3 regions of the Rhizobium sp. Leaf321 genome follow, and region 1 is predicted to be linked to each of the others. Evidence: riboswitches for the same ligand, from Rfam matches in the RefSeq annotation. Region 1 holds a riboswitch; each other region holds the start of a gene.
The links. A riboswitch is a leader RNA that binds a small molecule or an ion and turns the genes downstream of it on or off. The one in region 1 is predicted to bind cobalamin.
Positions count from the first base shown of each region.

Region 2: it holds a riboswitch for cobalamin, as region 1 does, so the genes downstream of both, ASF70_RS21180 (ABC transporter substrate-binding protein) here and ASF70_RS01740 (CbtB-domain containing protein) in region 1, are expected to answer to the same signal.
Region 3: it holds a riboswitch for cobalamin, as region 1 does, so the genes downstream of both, ASF70_RS02800 (ABC transporter substrate-binding protein) here and ASF70_RS01740 (CbtB-domain containing protein) in region 1, are expected to answer to the same signal.

Region 1 covers NZ_LMOF01000003.1:21,087-27,710, reverse strand. Annotated here, with positions in the region: gene cobN (cobaltochelatase subunit CobN) at 1-1,341, opposite strand, end outside; gene cobW (cobalamin biosynthesis protein CobW) at 1,363-2,400, opposite strand; gene ASF70_RS01745 (DUF1636 family protein) at 2,397-2,825, opposite strand; cobalamin riboswitch at 2,927-3,153, opposite strand; cobalamin riboswitch at 3,212-3,413, shown strand; gene ASF70_RS01740 (CbtB-domain containing protein) at 3,450-3,626, shown strand; gene ASF70_RS01735 (CbtA family protein) at 3,641-4,384, shown strand; gene cobO (cob(I)yrinic acid a,c-diamide adenosyltransferase) at 4,381-4,995, shown strand; gene ASF70_RS01725 (cobyric acid synthase) at 4,999-6,456, shown strand; gene cbiB (adenosylcobinamide-phosphate synthase CbiB) at 6,440-6,624, opposite strand, start outside.
Region 2 covers NZ_LMOF01000008.1:845,928-852,551, forward strand. Annotated here, with positions in the region: gene ASF70_RS21170 (FAD-dependent oxidoreductase) at 1-1,043, shown strand, start outside; gene ftsZ (cell division protein FtsZ) at 1,118-2,113, opposite strand; cobalamin riboswitch at 2,407-2,602, shown strand; gene ASF70_RS21180 (ABC transporter substrate-binding protein) at 2,732-3,739, shown strand; gene ASF70_RS21185 (iron ABC transporter permease) at 3,821-4,852, shown strand; gene ASF70_RS21190 (ABC transporter ATP-binding protein) at 4,849-5,634, shown strand; gene ASF70_RS21195 (tetrahydrofolate dehydrogenase/cyclohydrolase catalytic domain-containing protein) at 5,641-6,501, opposite strand; gene ASF70_RS21200 (hypothetical protein) at 6,504-6,624, opposite strand, start outside.
Region 3 covers NZ_LMOF01000004.1:34,099-40,722, forward strand. Annotated here, with positions in the region: gene aztC (zinc ABC transporter substrate-binding protein AztC) at 1-169, shown strand, start outside; partial or broken gene ASF70_RS24800 (metal-binding protein ZinT) at 1,480-2,058, shown strand; gene ASF70_RS02795 (class I SAM-dependent methyltransferase) at 2,465-3,139, shown strand; cobalamin riboswitch at 3,175-3,371, shown strand; gene ASF70_RS02800 (ABC transporter substrate-binding protein) at 3,512-4,528, shown strand; gene ASF70_RS02805 (iron ABC transporter permease) at 4,558-5,586, shown strand; gene ASF70_RS02810 (ABC transporter ATP-binding protein) at 5,583-6,344, shown strand; gene ASF70_RS02815 (pseudoazurin) at 6,353-6,624, shown strand, end outside.

The sequences.
Region 1 (6,624 bases):
GGCGGAATCAATGCCAGCTGAAGGGCTGTAGGTTGCCAGCGGATATTGCGCCGTCCTGGCGGCAAGGAGATCCAGTAGCGCGCGCGGGGTTTGCGGGATATCCGAAATAGAATAGCCGGCTGTCAATAGCGTGCTGAGGATCGTCAGAACGCTTTGCGGCACATCGAGACCGACGGCATAACCGGTGCGGCCCGGCGCACTCGGATAATCCGGCATCAGGATCACGAGCTTTCGCTCGGCCCGGGACACGGTCTTCATCGCCAGGAAGGCGGCGATCCGGTCTGCGACGTGTTCGATACGGTCCGGTTCGGGCTGGTTGATGAGATCGGCCGTCTTGTCGCCGGCCTTGAACGAGATCGCGCCGGCAAGAATGCGGCCGTCCAGTTCCGGCAGCACGACATGCATGGCGAGATCGGAAGGGTTGAGGCCGCGGCGGCCTTCCACCCATCCGTCGCGCCGTGTCGTTGCAGTCACCAGCTGGAAGACGGGAATCCCTGAGCGGTCGAAAATCGTCTCGCCGTTGGCGTCGGTCGCACTTGCAAAGGCTGTCGTGGTGAGAATGGCCGCCGGATCGAGCTCTGCGATCGCTTGTTCGACAAAGCCGATGGTGTCGGCATCTTTCAAGCCGCCGACAAACATCGGCATCGGTGCGAACCCGCGGGCGGCCAGCGCCTCGTACATCGCGTCGATCGGTGCTGCATCATTGGCAAGCAAGGTGGAGCGATAGAACAGAATCGGCAGCCGCTGCGCATCGGGCGGGAAACCAGCAGTAAGCTCATCGGCGGTCGAGATGCCGTGGCCGGGCTTGTAGAAGCCGCGCTTCGGCATCGGCGTCGCGGTCGGCAGGCTTTGCGTGTCCCCGCTTGCGAGCGCATCCAGGCGGCGCCCCAGAAGCTGCATATTGTCCGGGCCGCCTTCGCGGAAGAAGGCGAGAACGTCCATCAGCATCGCATCGGGCACGGTCGAGGCAGCGGCCAGGCGGTCGTCGCTGATGCTGCATTCCCCCGGCAGCATCGCGAGCGGGATCTTCTTGCGCTTCGCCAGCCGCGACAGCTGATCGGCGCCATAGGCCCAGCGATCATAGCCGCCTAGAATGCGCACGAGGATGAAGCGCGCATGGGCAGCGGTCTTTTCGAGCCACAGGTCGACGGACATCGGATGGCGCAGGTCGGAAATATTGGTGAGGCAGAGGCTCGCCTTGCCATCGCTCCAACCCGCTGCAATGCCGTTCAAGTCGCTGCCGGAAAAAGACAGCACCACCACATCTGCCGGCGACTGGTTGAGGTCGACCGGCTCGATCAGGTCGTCAAGCGACGACGAAGTGGTGGCGAGAATATGCATCCTTTTCCTTCTACAGACCTCTTATGCCGCCAGCATCTTTTCGATCGCCGCACGGTCCATGCCCTTTTCGCCGATCACGACGAGGCGGCTCTGTCGGGTCTCGCCTGCACCCCAGGCGCGGTCGAAATAGTGGTTCACGCGTGAACCGACCGCCTGCACCTGAAGGCGCATCGGCTTGTTGGCAACGTCGACAAAACCCTTGATGCGCAGCACGTTTTCCGCTTCCGCCGTGGCGGAAATGCGGGCAGCGAGTTCGTCCGCATCGGCAACGGCTGGAATATCTATGACGAAACTGTCGAAATCGTCGTGATCGTGATCCAGCTGGTCATCGTGATGCGTCTTGCGGTTTTCGATATCGTCCTCGACGGCAAGACCGAGACCGATCAGCACGCTCGGATCGACGGCGCCGTTTGCGGCCGGCACGATCTTGACCGCGCGCGGCAGATGCGCCTGGACGCGGCCCTTAGCGGCGGCAAGCGAAGCCTGGTCGAGAAGGTCCGTCTTGGTCAGTACGATCATGTCGGCGCAGGCGATCTGGTCTTCGAACACTTCCTCGACCGGGTCGTCGTGGTCGATCGAGCTATCCTGGCTGCGCTGCGCTTCCAGTGCCTCGTGATCGTCGGCAACGCGGCCTTGGGCGAGCGCCAGACCATCCACCACGGCAATGACGGCATCGACGGTGACGCGGGCCTTCACATCCGGCCACTGGAAGGCCTGGACGAGCGGCTTCGGCAGGGCAAGGCCCGAGGTTTCGATCAGGATTTGATCGACGCGGGGCTCGCGGGCCAGGATCTGGTCGATCGCCGGAACGAAGTCGTCGGCGACGGTGCAGCAGATGCAGCCGTTGGCAAGTTCGATAATGTTGTCATCAGGGCAGCTTTCGATGCCGCAGCTCTTCAACACGTCGCCATCGATGCCGACATCGCCGAACTCGTTGACGATGATCGCGAGCCGCTTGCCCTTGAGGTTTTCGATCAGGTGACGGATCAGCGTTGTCTTGCCGGCACCGAGAAACCCGGTGATCACGGTGCAGGGAACGCGGTCGAATGAAACGCTCATGAAGGCAGGTCCTCGTGGTGCTGGAATGGGGGAATGCGGGCCGTCATGCCCTTGCCGCGAAGGCACATGGGGCGGCCGCGAAGGGGAAGTAAACCGCGCTCGTCATCAGCCAGCATCATCGCGCCGGTCACGATGTCCTCGACATTGTCGAGCGACAGATGACCAAAGACATAGGACCAGCCGGAGCGATGTCTGAAGGCAGCACTTGGGCTTTTCTCGCAGTTGGCGAGACAGGTCACGGGTTTAACCGAAAGCGGCTTGCCGGCAGCTGCCTCGCGAAGTGCTGCCATCAGGCCGATGCCCGGGCGCGCTTCGCTGTCGGATGCCTCGCGACAATTGGTGCAGACGAAAATCGTCACATCCGGCTCGCCGGCAAGGCCGTCTGCGGACGCATCGCGCTCGTCTTTTCGTTCGTCAATCACCATCGTGTCGCACTACCGCCCAAGCCAATAACATCGGGGTGCACGACAGGAAGGCAAGCCAATCCTGCAGAGTGAAAGAAGCTTTACCGGAGCACCCCGCCCGGAAAGGCACGTTTTCGAACGGCAGGTCTCCTGGCTCGCGGGTCGTCACCATCCGCCTGCCTTCCCGGATTTCTCCAGTGGCCATAGTGGCAGGATGGCTCGCCGCTTACAGTTGCGGGGGCAGCCGCGGCATTGAACCATGGAATCTTAAAGACGATCCCGGGTTCGCACCGCATTCTCTCTTAGCCCCTACCGTTGCCGGCAAGGGACCGTATCGCAGTCACCTAAGCCTTGTCGCAGGGCAGTGTCAATGTCGCAAAGGCGATTGCCCGTCTGGGGAAACCGTCTATAGTGACCCTGTCTTTGGTGCCCGAGAGGGCTCATCGAAGGGAATGCGGTGCGACGACATCTTGGCGTCAAACCCGCGGCTGCCCCCGCAACTGTAAGCGGAAAGTCTCTGCTCAACATGCCACTGGAGGAATCCGGGAAGGCGGGTCAGAGGCGTTCGATCCGCGAGCCAGGAGACCTGCCGGAGACGATAGGCACAGTGAAAGCCCTCGGGTGGAGGGCAGAAAGACGACGTCCATGGTTACGAACTCTGCTGCCGGTGCAGCCAGCGTTTCCGCATCGAAAATCATTCCTCTTGGCATGACGGCCATACTCGGCCTGTTCATCGTCGGTTTTGTCGGCTTCTCGCATATCGAGGCCGTGCACAACGCAGCCCACGATACGCGCCACTCGCTGGCCTTCCCCTGCCACTAAGAGGAATTTCCCCAATGTCGCTGTTTCGTAACATCGTCCTCACGGCGGTGATCGCAGGGCTTTTGTCCGGGCTCCTGATGACCGTGATGCAAAGCTTTTCCGTCGTGCCGCTTATCCTTGCGGCAGAGACGTATGAACACGCCGGCGGCAACGGCGAAGGGCATAGCCATGCTGCTGCTCCTGATACTGCCGGGCATGATTATGCCGAAGAGGCATGGTCGCCTGCCGACGGGATCGAGCGCTTTACCTACACGGCTGCGGCCAATGCGCTTTCTGCAATCGGTTTTGCGCTGGTTGCTATCGCAATCGCCGAAGCACTCGGCGGGTTCGGCGGATGGCGCGGCGGGTTGATGTTCGGCATTGCCGGCTTCCTCACCGTCAGCCTTGCACCCGGCCTCGGCCTGCCGCCGGAACTTCCCGGCATGCCCGTCGCCGAACTCGGACCGAGGCAGATTTGGTGGATCGCGACGGCAGTCTGCACCGCCCTGGCCCTCGGGCTGCTTGCCTATACCCGTTCCGCCCTTCTTGCGGCTCTGGCGGTCGTCCTGCTGGTTGCTCCGCACATCATCGGCGCACCACTGCCGCCGACCCATGAAACCGCGGTGCCGATCGAACTGCATGCGCGGTTCGTCAATGCCGTCTACGCGACGAACCTCGTCTTCTGGGCCATTCTCGGAGCGCTTTCCGGCGTCATTCGCGAGCGTTTTCGTGCTGGTGAGGACATTTCGACCACGTCCAAGGAGCTTGCAGTCCGTTGAAGGAAATCGATCAGACCACCGAGCAGCGCCACCGCGCCAAAATGGAGAACCGCAAGGCGGTTCAGGATGCCGAAGTCGCGGAAAAGACCGTCGAGAAGGGTCTCCTCATGGTCCATACCGGTTCCGGCAAGGGCAAGTCGACGGCGGCCTTCGGGCTGGCACTGCGCACGCTTGGCCACAACCGCCGCGTCGGCATCGTGCAGTTCATCAAAGGCGCATGGTCGACCGGCGAGCAGCCGGCGCTTGCTGTGTTCGGCGACCGCATTGCCTGGCACACGATGGGCGAGGGCTTTACCTGGGAAACCCAGGATCTCAAGCGCGACATCGCCGCTGCCGAGAAGGCCTGGGGGATGGCACTCGAACTGATGGCGGACGAAACGATCGGCCTCGTCATTCTCGACGAACTCAATATCGCGCTGCGTTACGATTATCTCGATCTCGACAAGGTCGTCGCCCAGTTACAGGCGCGCCGGGAGGATCTGCACGTGGTCGTCACCGGACGTAACGCGAAGCCGGCTCTGATCGAGGCGGCGGATCTGGTGACCGAGATGACGCTCGTCAAGCATCACTTCAAGGCCGGCGTCAAAGCCCAGGCCGGCATCGAGTTCTGACGCGTGGTGGCTCGCGCTCTCATGTTTCAGGGGACCGGCTCGGATGTGGGCAAGTCGCTGGTCGTTGCCGGGCTTGCCCGGGTCTTCACGCTGCGTGGCTTAAGTGTTCTCCCCTTCAAGCCGCAGAACATGTCCAACAATGCAGCGGTCACCGCCGATGGCGGAGAAATCGGCCGGGCGCAGGCCTTGCAGGCACGGGCTGCCGGCGTGCCGCTCAGCGTCCATATGAACCCGGTTCTGTTGAAGCCCCAGAGCGAAGTCGGGGCCCAGGTGGTGGTGCAGGGCAGGGTCGAGGGCAATGCCAAGGCTGCAGAATACCAGCTTCTGAAGCCGAGGCTGCTTTCGCGGGTGCTTGAGAGCTTCGAGATCCTGAAAGCCAGGGCAGACCTCGTTCTGGTCGAAGGCGCGGGTAGCGCGTCCGAAATCAACCTTCGTCAGAACGACATCGCCAATATGGGTTTTTCCCGCGCTGCCGATGTGCCGGTGGTTCTGATCGGCGATATCGACCGGGGCGGTGTGATCGCGAGCCTCGCCGGCACCAAACTCGTCATCGATGCCTCTGACGCGGCCATGATCCACGGCTTTATCGTCAACCGCTTTCGCGGCGATCCGGCCTTGTTTGCCGAGGGCATGCGGATGATCGGTTCATTTACCGGTTGGCAGTCGATCGGCCTCTTGCCGCATTTCGCCGATGCCGCTCTCCTGCCGGCAGAAGATGCGCTCGGCCTGACCCAGTCGTTTGCGCGCAAGCCCGGTGCAAAGGTGCGCATCGCAGTGCCGATCCTGCCGCATATTTCCAATTTCGACGATCTCGATCCACTGGAAGCGGAGCCGGAGGTCGAACTTATCAGGGTTCGCCGCGGCGAGGCCATTCCCGGGGACTGCGATCTCGTGCTTCTGGTCGGCTCGAAGGCCACGATCTCGGATCTGGCGGCGCTTAGGGAGGCCGGCTTCGATACCGATATCGCAGCTCATCACAGGCGCGGCGGGCGTGTTCTCGGCCTCTGCGGCGGGTATCAGATGCTCGGCAGACGGATATCGGATCCGGAGGGATCGGAAGGTCCTCCCGGTTCGGCGGAAGGGCTGGGGCTTCTCGATGTCGAAACCGTGCTGTCGGTGTCGAAGCGGCTGGAGGCGGTGACGGGCGTCAGCTCCGACGGAATATCTTTCGCCGGCTATGAAATGCATACGGGTCATACCACTGGAGGCGACTGTTCACGGCCGTTTTCGAGCATTGCCGGCCATGCGGAAGGTGCGTCGTCTAGGGATGGCCGGGTGGTCGGCACCTATGTGCACGGGCTGTTCTGCGACGACCGGCAGCGTTCGGCCTGGCTGTCGCGTCTCGGCGGCACGGTGTCGGGCTTGAATTACGAAGCGAATGTCGATGCCATTCTCGACCGCCTTGCCGCGCATATGGAGCAGCATCTCGATATCGACGGACTGCTCAAAATTGCCAGATGAGCAGCGCCAGGAGGCCAAACAGGCCGATCAGCAGCGCATCCGCCACGCGGGCAAGCTTGAGGGCGCGGGTGATATCGTCGAAATTCAGGTTGGTCCGGTTACCCTCTCCCATATAGCGGGCTTCGATCATCTGGCCGCCGTAACTGCGGGGACCCGCCAGCGCAATGC
Region 2 (6,624 bases), on a different contig from region 1:
GCGGCATCGTCAACCTGTCGCATTTCCACATGGTCGATATCGAGGGGCCCGACCATGTCGAGCTGCTCGAATGGCTGTGTGCGGCCAAGATCGGTGGCGACGGCAATATCGGCAAGGGTATCTACACCCACTTCCTCGACGACGAGGGCATGGTGCGGGCAGATTTCACCGTCTTCCGTCTGGCTGACCGCGGCCGTCTCGTCAACGGCGCGGATGCAGGGCCGCGTGACCTGCTCTACATGAAGCGTGTCGCGCAGGATCGCGGGCTCGACGTCACGATTACCGATGTCTCGGAAAAGTACATCACCATCGGCATCTGGGGCCCGAACGCGCGCGAGACGCTGAAGAAGGTCGTGGCCGACCCCAATGGTCTTAATGTCGAGAACTTCGCCTTCGCCGCGATCAAGCCTATCGAGATCGCCGGCAAGCATGTCACGGCGTTCCGCATCTCCTATGTGGGCGAGCAGGGCTGGGAACTGCATATGAAATACGAAGACGGCGTTGCCGTCTGGGACGCGCTGCGCGCCACCGGCGTGATGGCCTTTGGCGTCGAGACCTATGCCAACTCACGCCGCATGGAAAAGAGCCTGCGCCTGCAGAACGGCGATCTCCTGACCCAGTACAACCTGATCGAAGCGGATCTTGCCCGTCCAAAGGTCAAGGAAGCCGATTTTTGCGGCAAGGCGAAGCATCTCGAATACAAGGCCCGCGACCATCAGCCGGCGATGCTCTGCACGCTCTTGATGACCGACAATGTCGATGCGTCCGGTGTCGCCCGCTATCCGGTCGGCTCGCTGCCGGTGATGGATCCTGACACGGGCGAGGTTCTAATCGACGACCTTGGACGGCGTTCCTATACGACCTCGATCGCCTACGGCCCGACCATCGGCAAGAATATCGCGCTCGCCTATCTGCCTTGGTCGCATTGCCAGGTCGGCCGGAAACTGACGGTGGATTATTTCAACGAGGCGTTCCCGGTGGAAGTCGCAGCGGTTGGTTACAAGCCGCTCTACGATCCTGAGAACCTCAAGCCGAGAAGCTGATTTCTTCGGATCCGACAAACAAAAAACGCTCCGCGGATGTCCACGGAGCGTTTTTTTATTTGCTGAGACTGGTCTTAGTACTGCGCAGTCGGGGATGAAGACCCCTGCTGGTTGCCGTTGAGGCCAGTTGCGACGACCGACACGCGGAACTTGCCGTCGAGGTTCTTGTCGAAGATCGCGCCGACGACGATGTCGGCCTCGGCTTCGACTTCGTCACGGATGCGGCTCGCAGCTTCATCGACTTCGAACAGTGTCATGTCGGTACCGCCTGAGATCGAGATGAGCACGCCCTTGGCGCCCTTCATCGAGATGTCGTCGAGCAGCGGATTGGCGATAGCGGCTTCGGCAGCGATCAGCGCGCGGCCATCGCCGGAGGCTTCGCCGGTTCCCATCATCGCACGACCCATGCCCTTCATCACCGATTTCACGTCGGCGAAGTCGAGGTTGATCAGGCCTTCCTTGACGATCAGGTCGGTGATGCAGCTGACGCCGGAAAACAGCACGCGGTCCGCGATCATAAACGCGTCGGCAAAGCTGGTCTTGGCGTCGGCAATGCGGAACAGGTTCTGGTTCGGAATGACGATGACGGTGTCGGCGGCCTCACGCAGGGCCTCGATGCCTTCGTTTGCCGTCTTCATGCGGCGATGCCCTTCGAACGAAAAGGGCTTGGTGACAACCGCAACCGTCAGGATGCCGGCAGAGCGTGCCGCGCGTGCAATCGCGGGGGCTGCGCCCGTTCCGGTTCCGCCGCCCATGCCGGCGGTGACGAAGCACATGTGCGAGCCAGCGAGATGATCCATGATCTCGTCGATCGATTCTTCGGCGGCCGCGCGGCCGATATCCGGCAGCGAGCCAGCACCGAGACCTTCGGTCACCTGCGCACCCAGCTGTATGCGGCGCGACGCCTTGGATGTCGCCAGAACCTGGGCATCCGTATTGGCGGCGATGAATTCCACGCCGTGGAGATTTTCCGTGATCATGTTGTTGATCGCGTTACCGCCACCGCCTCCGACACCGATCACGGTTATCTGCGGTTTCAATTCGGTCAAGCCGCTCTTAATATCCGTCATCTTCGTCTCCTTCAGCTCCTTCCGGTCGTCCCATACCAGAAGGACGGCGAATCGCCCCGCAGGCTATCTGTCCGCACGGTCATAGACCAGAGCGCTGTCAGGCCAAAGAGGCAGGAGTAGGGTGAGGGCGATGTCATCGCAATTTAATCTACAGCATCCCTGAATTGAGCGCCTCACGAAGGTCGCGACCAATCCAAAATAGACCGTTGCGTAAATTGGTATGTTATACTATTACGCTCGGCAACGGCAGAGATCGCGCGGGGATCGCTCTGGACAAGCACCGGCGTGTTCCCTATCAGTTGGGGCGCTACGGTTCTGCAATCGCAGATGAAAAGGGAATGCGGTGAGGCTTTCGGGCCAAGTCCGCGACTGCCCTCGCAACTGTAAGCGGCGAGCCAGCCATCGATACCACTGATCATCCGATCGGGAAGGCGATGGAAGGCGTTCGAGCCGCAAGTCAGGAGACCTGCCGTGGCATGGACAACCAACACCGGACGAGGGGTTCCGGCAGGGAGATGATTATGACGCAAGCAATGCGCTCGTGCGCCATGTCGACGTCGAGCCGCGATGCGGCTTCAGGTCGTCCTGCCCTTTTTTCCGATCATTAAAGGACAGGACATGAAATCAGGGCTTATCGCCGCCTTAGTTGCGGCACTTCCCACATTGGCGTTTGCAGCACCGAGCAGCTACCCGCTGACGATCGAGAATTGCGGTCGCCCCGTCACGTTCGACAAGGCGCCCGAGAAGATCGTCTCGATCGGTCAGGGCATGACCGAAGTGCTTTATTCGCTCGGGTTGGCCGACAAGGTGGCGGGCACCGCGGTCTGGGTCGGGCCGGTGCTTGCGCCCTATGCCGGAGTTGATGCGAAGATCAAACGGCTTGCTGACAACGACCCGAGCTTTGAATCGGTCGTCAGTCTCGAACCAGATCTGGTCGCTGCCGAGTTCGAGTGGCATGTCGGGCCGATGGGATCGGTCGGCAAGCGCGAGCAGTTTTCCGATCTCGGCATCAACACCTATGTCTCGCCCGCCGATTGCGTCGCGAAGACCAATGCCGACGGCGGCGATGGCGTTCGCAACGAACTGTTCAAGATGGACCTGATCTACCGCGAGATTTCAGAGCTCTCGAAGATCTTCGATGTCGAGGACAAGGGCACCGCTCTGATCGCAGACCTGAAACAGCGCGAAGCCGCAGCCGTCGCATCGATCAAGGGCGCGGAGATCAAGAACCTGCCAATCGTCTTCTGGTACTCCAGCAAGGAAACCAAGGGCGACGCCTTTATCGCCGGCAAGAACAGCGCGCCGGCCTACATCCTTCAAACGATCGGCGCTCGCAATGTAGTGACGACGGAAGAAGAATGGCCGCTGGTGGGCTGGGAAACGATTGCTGAGGCCAACCCGTCCGTCATCGTCGTCGCCACCATGGACCGTCGCCGCTATGCCGCTGACGATCCGGCGGTGAAGATCAAGTTCCTCGAAACCGATCCCGTCGTCAGCCAGCTGGATGCGGTGAGAAAGAAGCGTTTCGTGATGATGGACGCCCAGTCGATGAACCCGACCATCCGCACGATCGAGGGCATCGAGACACTCGCCCGGGGCATCCAGTCCTTCGGACTTGCGAACTAGGGTGCGGCGGGAGATGATGTCTTTCCCTGTTTCCGCCATCGTCGATGAGGCGAATTTGCCCGACCTGCCCAGGCGCCCCAAGTGACGCGATCCCGTATCGGACGCTGGGCGCTGGGTGCCGCAGGCGTGTTCCTGGTGCTATCGGCGCTTCTCGTCGCCATCGTCGCCGGTGTGGCGATCGGTGAGATGACCATTCCCATGGGGACGACGATTGCGGCGGTGACGAACCGGCTCGGCTTTACGGCCGTGGCCTTGCCGCGCATCCAGGAAGCGGTGATATGGGATTACCGCCTGTCGCGCTCACTGGTCGCGGCATTTTGCGGCGCTGGGCTGGCGCTGTCGGGGGCGATCCTGCAGTCTTTGCTGAGGAACTCGCTTGCCGAACCCTACGTTCTCGGCATTTCGGCGGGAGCATCGACCGGTGCGGTCAGCGTCATGCTGCTCGGCTTTGGCGCGGGCGCGATCTCGCTTTCCGCCGGGGCCTTTGCCGGCGCGCTGATCGCCTTTGTCTTCGTGGTGATGCTGTCGAGCGGACGCCAGACGGCGGACCGGACCATTCTGGCCGGCGTTGCCGCCTCGCAATTGTTCAATGCGCTCACCTCCTACATCGTCTCGACGTCTGCCAATGCCGAACAGGCGCGCAGCGTGATGTTCTGGCTGCTCGGCAGCTTGGCAGGAGTCCGCTGGCCGGAGGTGACGCTTGCCGCATCGGTCGTGACCATCGGGCTCATCGTCTGCATCTGGCATGCGCGGGCGCTCGATGCGTTTACCTTCGGCGAGGATGCGGCGCGGTCGCTCGGCATCGCGGTCCGACGGGTCCGCGTGGTGCTGCTGCTCGTCACGGCGCTGATGACAGCGACGATCGTCAGCATGGTGGGGGCGATCGGCTTTGTCGGGCTTGTCATTCCGCATGCGGCCCGGTTTATCGTCGGTCCCGGCCATATCCGGCTTCTGCCTGCCTGTGCGCTGATCGGTGCGTTGTTCATGGTGCTCGCCGATATCGTCTCGCGCATCGTCATCGCACCGCAGATCCTGCCGATCGGGGTGGTGACGGCGCTGGTCGGTGTTCCCTTCTTTTGCGTCATTCTCTATCGGGCACGGAGGGTCGCATGACATCCGATCCCGTATCCGCCCCGGTCCTGGCCGCAACTGCCGTGCGCTGGCTTGCCGGACGCAAGGTCATCCTCGATGGCGTCACGGTTTCGGTCGATGAGGGCCGGACGCTCGGGCTGATCGGGCCTAATGGTTCCGGCAAGTCGTCACTGATCCGACTGCTGGCGGGTCTGAGGGCGCCCGCCGCCGGCAAGGTCACGCTCGACGGAAAGCCGATGAGCGGTTTCGCACGACGCGAGCTCGCCCGGCGCGTTTCCGTTGTCGAACAGCATTCGGCAACCGAAGCAAATGTCACCGTCATCGACGTGGTCCGGCTTGGACGCACGCCATACCGGTCGGCGCTGTCGCCCTGGACGCAAGAGGACGACCGGATCGTGACCGAGGCTCTGGTCCGCGTCGGGCTGGATGATCGCCGCGAGCAGTTCTGGCATACGCTGTCGGGGGGCGAGCGTCAGCGCGTGCAGTTGGCCCGGGCGCTCGCACAGTCGCCGTCGGTGCTGATCCTCGACGAACCGACCAACCATCTCGACATCCAGCACCAGATCGACATCCTGCGGCTTGTCTCGGAGCTGCCGCTGACGACGGTCGTCGCGATCCATGATCTCAACCTCGCCGCCCGGTTCTGCGATGTGATCGCCGTTCTTTCCGAAGGACGCCTGGTCGCCTGCGGTTCGCCCACCGATATTCTGACCGAGAAGATGATCGCCGACGTATTCGGCGTTGAAGCCCATGTCTCGACATCGCCGCATCACGGCCGGCTGCATATCCAATTCCTGATGTGAACCAGTCTAGTCGGCGGCGATCTGCAGCAGGTTGCGCAAGAGCATCGCACGGGTGAGCGCGCCGACCGAACCCTGCGGCGGGGTCACCCAGCCTGCGACCTCGGCGACATCGGCTGCGACGTCCGAGACCATCGATCCATCTGTGCCATAGCTGATGCCGACGCCGACGACGGCTGCGCCGGGCTTGACCATGTCTGCGGTGACGAAACCCGGCTGGCCAAGGGCGGCGATGACGATATCGGCGCGCCTGACGTCCTCGGCGATATCCCGCGAGCCGCTATGCAGCAGGGTCACCGTCGCATCGATTCCCTTGGCCGAGAGGAGCATGGCAAGCGGGCGCCCGACGAGCTGGCCGCGGCCGATGATGGCGACCCGGCGTCCGGCAAGCGGAACGGCATTGTCCTGCAGAAGCGCGAGGATGGCGGCCGGGGTACAGGGCAGGAGGCTCGGCTTACCCGACAGCAGCAGACCGAGATTTTGCGGGTGAAGCCCGTCGATATCCTTTGCCGGCGAGATGGCGGTCATCACCTCCGTCTCGTCGATCTCAGGCGGCAGCGGCAGTTGCACCATCTGCCCGTGGATGGCGGGGTCGGCATTGACGGCGGCAATCCGTTCGAGCAGCGCTTCGCTGGTCGTATCCGAGGGCAGGCGCAGGTCGATGGCCTCGATACCGACCTCGACGCAGTCTGCATGCTTGCGGCCGATATAGGTGGCGCTGGCTGGATCATCTCCCACCAGCACCGTCACCATCTTCGGCGCAATGCCCCGGGCGCGGAGACCGGCAACCTCTGCTGCCATCTCGCGCCGCAGCCGGGCGGCGAGGGCTTCGCCGTCCAGCACTGTTGCGGGCGTTTTGGGCGTGGTCACGCTCATTTCAGACCGATCGAGGGATCGATGAAGCGGTTGGTGACGACCTGATCCGGCTTCACATCCGGATCGGCGCGCTCGTCGAAACGGGGCTTCACCAGTTTCAGCATCTCGGTGACACGG
Region 3 (6,624 bases), on a different contig from region 1:
CATTTCGGACGCACGCCTTGTTGAGCAGATCGCCTCAGAAGCCGGACTAACGCTCGGCGGCACCTTGTATTCGGACGCCCTGTCGCCAGCCGGTGAACCTGCGTCGACCTACATCGACATGATGCGTCACAACGTCCAAACCCTCACATCTGCGATCAACCGCGGCTGAGTCACCGTCCAACTGCCGGAAAAAGCCGCTGTTTGAATGTTATGTAATATCGTAAAAAGGAGAGACGAATGAGACATTTAATCCGAGGCGTATCTGCGTTGGCGCTATCAACGGCCTTGCTGGGATCGGCGGCGCTCGCTCAGGATGATGAGGAAAGTGTAACACTTTACCGCGTGTTCGTCGGCGACCATAAGGATCCGAAGGTCACGGCGTTTGACCTGAGCAAGCCCGAGAAGCGCTGGACGTTCGACACAGTCGGCCAAAATAAGCTTTACAGCGTCAATGAAGGCGCCAGCGTTGTCGCGGTTCAATCTGACAATGATGCCGTCAACTTTATCAATAGCGGCATTTCTCTCCACTCTCATGGAGACCATTCCGATATCGAGATTGCCGATCCGTCGGCCGTAGAAAAAGCCCTGACCGGCCCACGCCCGTTTCACGTCATCGACCATGACGGCAAGGTCGTCATCAACTTCGACAAGGGTGGCTATAACGAGATCGTTGATGCGCACGAACTAACCGATGGCGAGATTGAATCGACACGGCTGAAGCAGGCCCGAGCTCATCACGGTTTTGCCGCTCCCGTCGGAATCGGCTGGGTAACGACGGTCGCTTCCGATGCTCCGGTCGAAGGCGATTCTGCACCGACCCGCGTCGGCTTGCGTGCGGTGACGGAAGACGGCACGCCCACAGGTAATGTCGCATCTTGCACAGGCATTCACGGCGAAGCATTCTCCGGTGCTTTCCTCGCTGCAGGATGCAAGGAAGGCATTCTGACTGTAACCGCGAGCGCGGACGGCCCGGTGACCAAGATGCTGACCTATCCCTCCGATCTGCCAAGCGGTGAGACAACCGGCACGTTGCTGGGCGCCAGGAGCATGCAGGTCTTTCTCGGCAATTACGGCGCCAAGGGTCTCGTCGTCGTTGATCCCGCAGATGAGCCGAACTTCCGCTATATCGAATTGCCATTCCGCCGCATTGACTTCGCACTCGATCCAGCTAACGCCCGCTTCGGATACGTGTTGACCGAAGATGGCTCACTGCATCAGATCGACGTTCTGGATGGCAAGCTTGCCAAGAGTGCCAAAGTCACCGAGCCCTATTCCATGGACGGGCACTGGAACGATCCGCGCCCGCGTATCGCCATGGCTGGAGATGAAGTCGTCATGAGTGATCCCAATGCCGGACTGGTCCGTCGCATCTCCAAGAGCGAACTCAAGGAGGTTGGCACAATCAAGGTTGAAGGCAAGCCCTACAACATTGCGGTTGCTGGTGGCAGCGGCAAGGTCCATGAGCACGCTGACGGCGAAGCTCACGGCCATGCCGGTCACGATCACGCTCACAGCCATGGCGATCCCCAGATCTACAAGGGTTACTTCGAAGACAGCCAAGTCAAGGACCGTCCGCTGTCTGACTATGCTGGAGACTGGCAGTCGGTCTATCCTTACCTCAAGGACGGAACTCTCGACCCCGTATGGAAGCATAAGGCAGAAAAAGGTACGTCAAGCGTAGAAGATATCCGTGCCGAATACGAAGTCGGATACAAAACGGACGTGAACCGCATCACGATTGAAGGCGATGCAGTGACCTTCTACAAGGACGGCAAGCCGTCAAAGGGCACATACGCCTATGATGGCAAGGAAATCCTGACCTACAAGAAGGGCAATCGCGGCGTTCGGTTCATCTTCAAGAAGACAGACGGTGATGCCGGTGCTCCTCAGTTCATCCAGTTCAGCGATCACGGAATTGCTCCGAACAAGGCTGACCATTACCACCTCTACTGGGGCGATGACCGTGCGGCCCTGCTGAACGAAGTCACCAACTGGCCGACTTATTACCCGTCTTCATTGAAGGCAGACGAGATCGTCAGTGAAATGAAAGCTCACTAATCGGTCAAGGCTATCCAGACATCCGGTCATGACTGATGGGATGTCTGGATTAGGCAGCGTCGTGTATCCGAGGCAGGCTTTCATGAAGCTACTGACGAACCCTCGTCGTAACAAGGTTGCTCTTAACCCGGCAAGCGCTCAGCCGACCGGAGCGCTTGCCTCATCCATAGCCGGCTTTAGCGCCTTGTTGTACGATTCCGTGCGTTCAGGTCGTGCCTTGTCGGAGCTATCTGCGTTAAATCGTGGATGCGGATCATATTCGAGAAGAGCTGGATCTGTGCGACATCTTCCCCACGCGATCGCGCAACAACATCGAGATCAAAATCAATATCCGCTGTTGTCCCTACAGGGATCCGTTTACACGAGTAAGCGCCATTCCCATCATAATTTGCCGAGAGGAACACCAATGCTTGCTGCACCGAACACCGCCAATGCCATGTCCGAACATTGGAATAAGCGCGCAGACCGGTTCAATGGCGCGGCCTCGCACATTCGTCATCATGACGAATGGAAGCGAATGTTTCTTTCAGCACTTGGTGATGCCCCCAGCCTAATCACCGATCTCGGCTGTGGGACTGGCGCATGCGCGTTGGTGTTGGCCGAACTCGGTCATAGTGTCACGGCCGTCGATGGGTCGGAAGGCATGCTGGCGTACGCTCGTCGAGAAGCGGCCATGCGAGAACTCGACGTGTCGTTCATTCAAGCCACCATGGATGAAGCAGATCTTCCCGATGCAAGCGCGGATATTGTCACAATGCGCAATGTCCTGTGGACATTGGAAAACCCGTGCGGCGCACTGGTGCTGGCTCGCCGGATCCTGCGTCCGGGTGGAACACTGCTACTTTCAGACGGTCTCTGGTTTCTGCATCGCGAGAACAAAAGCGCTACCGAATTTGGCAAGCAGCTGCCGTTTTTCAACGGACTAAGCGAAGTCGATGCTCGAACGTTGTTCCACAACGAGGGGTTCACTCAGGTTAAATCCTGGAAACACCTTTTCGAGGCTCACCCATATGGTGAGGTCTATGACGATAGCAGCCGGATGATCGATTACTTTGTGCTGACCGCGACGAAGCCGTCCTGATGGCTCCATACGCACTTGCGTAACAAACTCAAGGCGGTATGCTTGCCGCCGTCGGTTCCCGTAAGGGACTAACAGGGAATTCGGGACGGAGCGATCCGTCAAACGAAACTGCCCCCGCAACTGTAGGCGGCGAGTATCCTTTCATCGGCCACTGAGCACATTCGTGCTCGGGAAGGCGAGAGGATGCAGCGACCCGCCAGTCAGGAGACCTGCCGACACCTGAATAGACTAACGCCGGCGGGGTGCCCGGAGGAGGAAGCGGATGTTTGCAGCGTTATTGCGTGCTGTTCCTATTGTCGGACAGCAGGCAGGCGGTCTCCGTGCCGTCTCTACGATCCCGATCGGCTTTTTACATATGATCGGAGATCAACTATGACGAAATTCAACGCAGCTATCACCTTTTTCGTGTTGCTTTTCACAAGCTCGGGCGCCTATGCCGCATCTACGTCCTACCCCCTCGAAATCGGTAACTGCGGTCAAAAGCTGACCTTCAACGCAGCGCCCGAAAGCGTCGCATCGGTTGGCCAGTCGACGACCGAGATGCTTTACGCGCTGGGACTAAGCGACAAGGTTGTCGGTACATCGGTGTGGTTCAATGACGTGCTGCCCGAGTTCAAGGACATCAACTTGAAGGTTCCCCGCTTGGCTGACAATCATCCCGGGTTCGAAGCCATTGCAGCCAAAAAGCCGGAGCTGGTCACCACACAGTTCGAAGTCCATGTCGGCCCGCAGGGGGTGGTCGGCACCCGCCAGCAGTTCAACGAGCTCGGCATCAATGTTTATGCCATGCCGGCCGATTGCATCGGGAAGGACAACCTGGCAGGTGGCGATGGCGCCCGGAAGACACCGTTCTCGATCGACACGGTCTACCACGCTGTCGACGAACTTTCGATGATCTTCGACGTCCAGGACAAGGGCGACGAGCTGACAAAGAAGCTGCGTGCCCGGGTCGATGCTGCCGCTGAAAAGGCAAAAGCTCTTGACCTTAAGGACGTGTCCGCAGTGTTCTGGTTCTCCAGCGCTGATATAGACCTCGATCCTTTCGTCGCAGGCCGAAAGGGCATTCCCGGCTTCATCATGAACACGCTGGGTGTTCGCAACGTGATCGAGAGCGACGAGGAATATCCGTCTGTAGGATGGGAAACGATCGCCAAGGCCAATCCCGACGTTATCGTCATTGCGCGAATGGAGCGTCGCCGCTATCCGGCTGACGATTTCCAGATCAAGCTGGATTACCTAAAAAGTGACCCAGTCACGCGTGGAATGAAGGCGGTAAAGGAAGGCCGTATCGTCGTGGTAGATGCGCATGCCGTGCACGCTGGCATTCGCATACCGACGGGGATCGAGACGCTTGCTGCTGCCCTGGAAGACATCAAGGCCAAGCAGTGAGCGATATCGCGATCGAACAGGCGAGGCGGATTACCTATCGCAGGGTCGGTTATGTCTCTGCATCGATTTTACTGATCATTGCAGCTATCGCGCTCGGTGTTACCGTCGGGGAAACGTCCATGCCTCTTCATCTTGTTGGCCAGACATTGGCCAACAAGATGCTGGGTGCGTCTTACGCCCTCGATCCTATCGATGCAGGGATTATCTGGAACTACCGACTGACGCGCGCAATCGTCGCTGCATTCTGCGGGGCGTCGTTGTCCATATCCGGTGTCGTCCTTCAGGCGATGCTCCGTAACGCTCTGGCAGATCCCTACATTCTAGGCATCTCGGCTGGCGCTTCGACTGGAGCGGTCACTGTGCTCATTCTCGGCCTCGGTGGCGGGCTTCTGTCACTCTCGCTAGGTGCATTTGCGGGTTCGCTCGTCTCTTTCGTACTGGTTGTGATGCTGGCGAGAGCGGCCGGCGGCGGTGTTGGCATTCAGGCGACGGGGCTAATCATTCTTTCAGGCATCGCCGGCTCTCAGCTCTTCAATGCTCTGACGTCCTTCATCATTACACGATCCGCCAATGCTGAGCAGGTTCGGGGTGTCATGTTCTGGCTGATGGGAAATCTCAGCGGTGTTCGTTGGGACGATGTGATGCTGGCAGTCCCGATTGCCACTATCGGGATATGCGTTTGTATCTGGCACAGGCGGGAACTAGATGCGTTCACGTTCGGAGCTGACTCAGCGGCATCCCTGGGTGTGCCGGTTCGCAAGGTTCAGGCTATCGTGATCGGCGCAGCAGCGATGATGACGGCTGTGATGGTCAGCATCGTCGGATCGATCGGATTTGTAGGCATTGTCATCCCGCATGCCGCCCGTTTCCTAGTCGGGCCGCGGCATGCGCAGCTTCTGCCTGTCGCAGCTCTCATGGGCGGCGTATTCCTCGTTCTCGCCGATATTGGATCTCGCATTCTTGTTCCAAACCAGGTCTTGCCAATCGGTGTTATCACCGCACTCGTCGGGGCCCCCGGCTTCGCGCTCATCCTCATTCGTGGAAGGCGTACCCGATGATACTGGAAGCTCAAGATCTCGGATGGCAGGTGCGCGCCGTAAGGATCGTCGAGTCCGTATCATTCCAGGTCCGCAAAGGTGAAACGCTGGGGCTGATCGGGCCAAACGGGTCTGGCAAGTCGACGCTACTGAAGCTCCTAGCAGGAATCCTCTCCCCATCATCGGGCGAGGTGCATATCAATGGAAACCCGATGGGACGTATGAATCGTCGCGAGATTGGTCAGACATTGGCCTTTGTCGAACAGCAGAGCGACACATCGGAACGCCTGACGGTTCGCGATGCAGTCGAGCTCGGCCGAACCGCATGGCTGTCTGCTCTGCAGCCTTGGTCTGAAAAGGATGACTGCATTGTTGCGCAGTCGCTGGTTCGAGTGGATATGGCGGGTATGGAGAAGCGGTCTTGGCACACGCTGTCAGGCGGGGAGAGGCAGAGAGTCCACATCGCCCGGGCCCTTGCACAACAGCCAGAAATCCTGCTGCTCGACGAGCCCACCAACCATCTCGACATCCAGCATCAGATCTCCATCCTTCGCCTGGTGAAGGCTCTGGCCGTCACGTCGGTGATCGCCCTTCACGATCTTAATCAGGCGATGGCATGTGACCGCGTCGGAGTCATGTCCAAGGGGCGCCTCCTGACTATTGGATCGCCTTCAGAGGTACTAACGCTCGATCTGATCCGGGACGTGTTTGGCGTGAGCGCCCGTTTCCTCACCGACACGGATGGCTCCAGTTTTATCCGGTTTCAACCGATCCAATGAGGTGCCCGATGCGACCGATCTTTCTTGCCGCCGTTTTGAGCTTGCTGCCTTTGGCTGCCCAGGCAGAAACCTTCGTGGTGAGAATGCTAAATGGAAACGAGACCGGAGGCATGGCGTTCGAGCCGGATTTCCTGTCGCTGAAGCCAGGAGACAAGGTGAAGTTCCTGGCGAGCCAGCGTGGGCACAATGCGGCGACAATCGATGGCTTCCTTCCTCAGGGAGCGTTGCCGTTTAAAGGCAAGATCAACGAGGAGATTGAAATCACGTTCACGGAGTTAGG